2 regions of the Companilactobacillus bobalius genome follow, and region 2 is predicted to be linked to the other one. Evidence: predicted binding sites of a transcription regulator. Region 2 holds the regulator's gene; the other holds the start of a gene.
The links. Region 2 encodes Rex, which represses fermentation and respiration genes when NADH is low (regulators of the CRP and FNR family bind a similar motif). Its sites were predicted from a motif close to TTGTGAANTANTTCACAA; they were not measured.

Region 1 (3,440 bases), on a different contig from region 2:
TTTACGTTCATTACGTGATGCGTTTGCCACTATCATGCCGCTTTATATCCTTGCTGGATTAGCGGTTCTATTAAATAACACAGTCTTTACTTGGATTTTCAAGGGTAAGACATTATTGCATGTTCAATATTGGGGAACCTTATTGAGTAATGCGACACTAAATATTTCAGGTATTTTAATTGCAGCTATGATTGGTTACTGCTTAGCTAAAAACAGACGCTTTGATAATCCAATTTCTGCTGCATTAGTATCAATGTCTGCTTTGGTAACAATGATGCCAAACACAGTTAAATTGATTCCAGATGGTGCTAAAAAAGCAGTCGATGTTTCAGCTGTTTTACCATTTACTAACTTAGGTACAGGGGCAATGTTCGCCGGTGTTATCGTTGGTTTGATTGCTACTGAGGCCTTTGTCAGAATTTCTAGAATTAAGAAATTACAAGTTCACTTAGGTGAAAATGTTCCACCAGCTGTTGGTAAGTCATTCGATGTTTTGATTCCTATGATCATCGTTTTATCATGTTCAGCTATTATTTCAGCACTACTTTACAATTTATCAGGAATGAACTTGATCAATTTGATCACAACATTCATTCAAGAACCACTTCGTCATATCGGAACAGGTATCTGGGGAGTTATTATTCTTTACTCACTAGGTAACTTACTCTGGTTATTCGGTATTCACCAATCAGTTATTTACAGTTCAATTCTAGAGCCACTTTTGATCATCAATATTACACAAAATATTGCCGCATACAACGCTGGTAAAGCAATTCCTAATATCATCAACGTTTCCCAAGTTCAAACTTATGGTTTGATGGGTGGTTCCGGTTCAACACTTTGTTTACTAGTTGCTACATTCCTAGTTGGACACAGTGCCGTAACTAAGAACGTTGCTAAATTATCAATTGCACCTGGATTCTTTAACATCAACGAACCTGTTATCTTCGGTTACCCAATCGTTTATAACATTTCACTAGCTATTCCATTCGTACTTGTACCTGTTATGGGTCTTGTAATTAGTTATGTAACAACTGTATTAGGTTGGATGAGCCCTTGTGTTATTCAAGTTCCATGGACTACGCCAATTGGATTCAGTGCTTTCCTAGCTACAGCTGGTGACTGGCGTGCTGTTGTTATTCAACTGATCACCTTTGTATTAGGCGTTCTAGTATACATTCCATTCGTTATGATCAACGATAAGGTTCTTTCAAAGGAAAACCAAGATATGGACGTCAAAGAAGCTTAATTAGATGTTTTAATCACTTAACTTATACTCTATGAATTTAAAAATTCATAGAGTATTTTTTTGTTTAAAAAAGTTAATTAACTTGGTGGATAATGTGTGAAATTAATATGCCATCTGTAGTGAATGCTAATAATAGATAGATAAGAAGTCAGTTTCATGACACTAATTATTAATAAAAGTACACCTTAAAAAATGAACAAAGTTTTGTATATATAATGAAACTCTCAAACTAATTAATGATTAGTCAAATCATAGAGGTACTTTATTCATATTCTTTGAAGAAATAGATATGAAAACAACAGACCAGAAATTTATGAAAAAGTTTGTGATAAATATGGCTTTATTAGTAAAAAGCTAATATACGTATATTTAAAATTAAAATTCTTAGACCATGATTAATAAAAGACAAGCGCCAAACCCTATGCTAAATAGGAAAGACAAGTGTTTACTAACTGTGAACACTCTGAAAAAGTGTTGTTTATGTTTGAAATGTTAATGTGAGCTATGTCACAAAATTCTATTGATTTTTGCAAATGTAACCGTTATCATGAAAATGAATCGACAGAAAAAAGGAGGAAATTAATACTCATAGGTGTTGTTTATGAATAAAGGCTATGAAGAACCTTCTATAAATAATTGGAATTATCACAAAAGAGTCAAGTGTTTTCCCCTAGTGGTTTTGGGATAGCATAAGTTGACTTAAGGGGAGGTATCGAGATGAAAAAGAGTTTATCTCAGTCCGCTTACGGTGGTGTATCGGGTGAAAAATATGTACCGTATGTGACTGATAAAGATAATCACGGTGGCAGCTCAGTCGTTATGATTATGGGTGCCATACTAGCAGTTATTTTTGCCGCTTCAACAGCATATTCTGGTATGAAAGCTGGATTAACCGTTGCTGCGGGGATTCCAGGATCAATTATTGGTTCTGGACTTATTGCCGCCTTTGCTAAAAAGAAAGGCATGCTGGGTAAGAATTTACTCCAAGGAATGTCCAGTGGTGGTGAATCTATTGCCAGTGGAATGATTTATGTTTTACCTGCCATTATCATTATTGGTGGCCGGGTCAACTTTATTGCCGGAGTTTTAGTTGGGGCTTTGGCTGTACTGTTTGCAATCGGAACGGCTTCACTGGTTGAAAACTACTTGGTAGTTGAAGAACACGGAAAATTAGTTTATCCAGAATCTATGGCTATTTCTGAAGCTTTGGTTGCCTCCGAAGCCGGAGGGGATTCCTTGAAATTTATGGGAATTGGTTTTGGAATTGGTGGTTTATTGACACTTTTGACAACTCAAGTTTTTGGTTGGGTTAATAGTGTAATCACTTATGTTGGTAATTCTTTCTATCGTTGGAAGATGTCGACTGAAGTCAATCCAATGTTAGCTGGTATTGGATTCGTGGTTGGACTAGATGTTTCTTTAACGATGTTTGCTGGTTCAATTCTATCTAACTTTGCTATAACGCCATTAATTGCTAACTTTACTCAAATGGCAACTAACAATGCTAAAGATTGGAACGATGTGACAATTGCTGTAAATCAAATGGGTGTTGACCAAGTTGCCGGTTCTTATTCGAAATACATTGGTGCCGGTATGATGCTCTGTGGTGGTATTGTCGGAGCCATTAAGTTGATTCCTGTTATCGTCACATCAATCAAGAAAACTTTGAATGCTAGAAATGGTGGCAGTGATGATCGTAATATGTTAGGTATTTGGTCATTAGTTATTGCTGTTATTGCAATTTTTGTTGTTGGATTCTTCATTTCTGGCAACATCGCCATGGCTATTGTAGGCGGTATTCTTTCTATTATTTTGGCACTATTATTCGTAATTGTTTCCGCTAGATTGGCTGGAACAATTGGTTGTTCAAATGCGCCAGTATCAGGGATGACCATTGCTTCACTAGTTATCATGACATTAGTCTTCGTTATCTTCGGATGGAAGAGTAATGCAGATAATCAAATTCTTCTATTATTTGGAGTCTTCATTGTTACTGCCATTTCAGTTGGTGGTGCTTATATGCAGACTCAAAAAGTTAGTTATGTCATTGGTGGCAACAAGAATGAAATGATGAAGTATTTCATGGTTGCTGCAATGATTGGTGTCATCGTGGTTGTCGGAACGACTGTACTTCTTGAACCTCAATTAAAAATTACAGGTTCAAATCCACCATTTGGTTTACCACAAGCTA
Region 2 (3,440 bases):
GATAATCCAGCAACAGGTTTGAGTACGTCGTCACCACTGAAAAGGAAAGCTCCCAACATATTACGAATTACTTGTTCATCTAAACGAGGATAGATATCCCAAATTTCATGAAGAACATCTTTTTTTGGATCAAGATTTTTCAAATTCTGATCGTAGTAACCAACTTGAACATTGGCACCAAACTGAGATGTTCCCTTGATCATTGGGATTTGTCCCAAGATAGATTTAAGAAAAGTTGATTTACCGATACCGTTTGGTCCGATAATACCAACACGTTCACCCTTTTTGACATCTAAATTGATAGGTTCGGACATAATTTGGTCTTCATAACCGATAGCGGCATCTTTGACGAGTAATACGTCATTGCCACTTTCCTTATCAATTTGAAATTTAAAATGAACTGAGCCTTGATCACTGTCAGGACGATCCAAGACATCCATATGTTCCAACTTCTTACGACGACTTTGAGCCATCTTGGTAGTGGAAGCACGGACAATATTCTTTTGGATATACTCTTCAGTCTTCTTAATTTCAGCCTGTTGCTCTTCATAATGTTTCCAGGCTACTTCTTGATTTTTTTTCTTTTCTTGTAAATAGAAAGAGTAATTACCAGAATAATGAGTTGATGAGTGATGATTGATCTCAACAATTTCAGTAACGACTTTGTCCAAAAAGTATTGGTCATGGGAAATGATGACTAGTGCGCCACGGTAATTTTTGAGATAACCTTCAAGCCATTCAACTGTATTGATGTCCAAATGATTTGTGGGCTCATCCAAAAGTAAAATATCGTGATGTTCCAAGAGCATTTTAGCCATAGCCAAGCGTGAACGTTCACCACCAGAAAGGGTTGATATTTGTGCTTGCCAAACATCCTCATCGAATCCGAATCCCTTGAGGACACTGCGAATCTCTGATTGATAGCCGTAACCATTTTCTTGACGGAAGGTATTTTGCAATTGATCATATTGCTTCAAAATGTTGTCGTAATCTTGAACATTGGGGTCAGCAATTTTTTCTTCTAAAGTGTGCATCTTTTTTTCTTGTTCCTTTAGATAATCAAAAACGTGTTCCATCTCGTCAAAAATTTTATTTTCACTATTCAAACCGGAGTCCTGAGCAAGGTAACCGATATTTGTATCCTTTTTCAGAGCAATATTTCCACTATTATAACTTTCTTGATCAGAAATAATTTTGAGCATAGTTGATTTGCCGACACCGTTTCGGCCGACTAGACCAATTCTACTATTATCCTGTACTTCAAAGCTAACGTTAGAGAATAGCCTTTTAGTACCAAAATTCTTTGTAATGTTCTGTGCTTGTAATAAAATCAATTTCAAACTCCTTTATATATTCACAATTTTATCATTATTCAATAAATTATGTCTTTATAGGTTTAACGTATTGCGTTTTTGTCGATTTTTATTTACTATAAATGTTAGTGAAATGACACACATATGGTGGTAAATTATGACAAAAACAACTGTTCCAAACGCAACAATAAAGCGTTTACCAATTTATTATCGGTATTTTCAATTTTTAAAAGATGAAGGTACAAAAAAGATCTCTTCTGGAGAATTATCAGAAGGGGTCAAGATAGATAGTGCTACAATAAGACGTGACTTCTCATATCTAGGAGCACTTGGAAAACGTGGTTATGGCTACGATGTAAACGATTTAGTGGCTTTCTTTAAAAAGCTCTTGAATCAAGATAAGCGTACTAACGTAGCCCTAGTTGGTGTAGGTAATTTAGGTAACGCCTTACTAAATTATAACTTTTCTCGGACTAATAATGTTCGAATTGCAGCAGCTTTTGATATTAATAAGGAAATTGTTGGCACAGTTAAGAGTGGTGTTCCCGTTTATGATATATCTGAACTAAAGGAACAACTTCATTTGCAACAAATCGATGTCTGTATCTTGACTGTTTCTTCGAATGCAGCTCAAACAACTGCTGACTTATTGGCTGATGCTGGAGTTAGAGGTATCCTGAACTTTACACCAGTAATTATCAATGTTCCAAGCAGTATCCGTGTTCATTATGTTGATTTGGCTAATGAATTGCAGACTCTGATTTTCTTCTTAGATCGTGATAAGTCAATGAAAGAAGAGCAAGAATAATTTTTTGGGGGAAAGTATTATGAGTGAACCATTGTTCTTAAAGCCTGTATTCCACGAAAAAATTTGGGGTGGAAGAAAGCTAGAAACTAAGTTTGGTTACAATATTCCAGATGGCGCTATTGGTGAATGCTGGGCTATTTCAGGTCATCCACATGGTAGATCACAAGTTGAAAATGGTGAATTTGCTGGTCAATATGTCGATGATCTTTGGAAAAATCATGGTGAGTTATTCGGCAATCCTAAGGGAAAAGTATTCCCACTTCTAACAAAGATTTTGGATGCTGAAGCAAGTCTATCTGTTCAAGTTCATCCTGACAATGAATATGCAGCAGAACATGAACATGAATTAGGTAAGACAGAATGCTGGTACATCATTGATGCTGAACCAGGTTCATACTTGATTTATGGTCACAATGCTAAGAACAAAGCAGAACTTGATAAGATGATTGAGTCAGGTGACTGGGATCATCTACTAAGAAAAGTTCCAGTTAAGACTGGTGACTTCTATTATGTACCAAGTGGGACTGTTCACGCTTTGAACAAGGGTATTATGGCTCTAGAGACACAACAAAGCAGTGATACAACATATCGTTTGTATGACTATGACCGTGTTGAAAAGTCTACTGGTAAGAAACGTGACCTTCACATCAAACAATCAGAGGATACAATTACAGTTCCTCATAAAGATCCACAATTAAATATTGAATCAAAAGAAGAGGGCAAGAACAAGTTTACAACATTCGTTCAACCACCCGTATCACCATTCTTCTCAGTTTATCACTGGGAAATTAAGGAACCAGTCGAATTACATCACCAAATTGGTAAGTATACTTTGATTTCTATAATTAATGGTCAAGGTAAGATTACCGTTGATGGAAAAGACTATGATTTGAGCAAGGGTATTCATTTAATCGTTCCAGCAACTGTTGCTTCATGGACGCTTTCTGGTGATTTGGATATTATTGCTTCAGAATCAGGCGAAGATTAGATAAATATTAAAATAATGTAAAAAAGTGCAGAATGTCGATTTGAAAAAACCGGATGTTCTGTTTTTTTTATTGGCTAAATCAAGCAAAAGTAGAACCATTTTATGCGTGGGGCTAAATAATGTTCGTAAAAATGAACTGAATGAAAAATATTTTAATTTGAAACCGTTATCAATTTCATTTTTTACAAAAAGTCTTCTATAATTAAGACTATGTTGATTTCAAAGGGGACTTAAAAGTGCAAAAACGACGATTTTTTCGAGTCAGTTTAGGCTGGCAAATTATTATTGGTTTGATTTTAGGTATTATCCTTGGTCAAGTCTTTTATCAAAA

Region 1: a site for Rex is predicted at 1,745-1,762, ahead of LKACC16343_RS09700 (OPT/YSL family transporter). Genes of this name have one in related genera too.

The regions. Positions count from the first base shown of each region.
Region 1 covers NZ_MYFM01000006.1:62,391-65,830, forward strand. The annotation lists gene LKACC16343_RS09695 (PTS sugar transporter subunit IIC) at 1-1,249, shown strand, start outside; gene LKACC16343_RS09700 (OPT/YSL family transporter) at 1,967-3,440, shown strand, end outside.
Region 2 covers NZ_MYFM01000002.1:355,577-359,016, forward strand. The annotation lists gene LKACC16343_RS04850 (ABC-F family ATP-binding cassette domain-containing protein) at 1-1,334, opposite strand, end outside; gene LKACC16343_RS04855 (redox-sensing transcriptional repressor Rex) at 1,471-2,121, shown strand; gene manA (mannose-6-phosphate isomerase, class I) at 2,141-3,109, shown strand; gene LKACC16343_RS04865 (cation:dicarboxylate symporter family transporter) at 3,346-3,440, shown strand, end outside.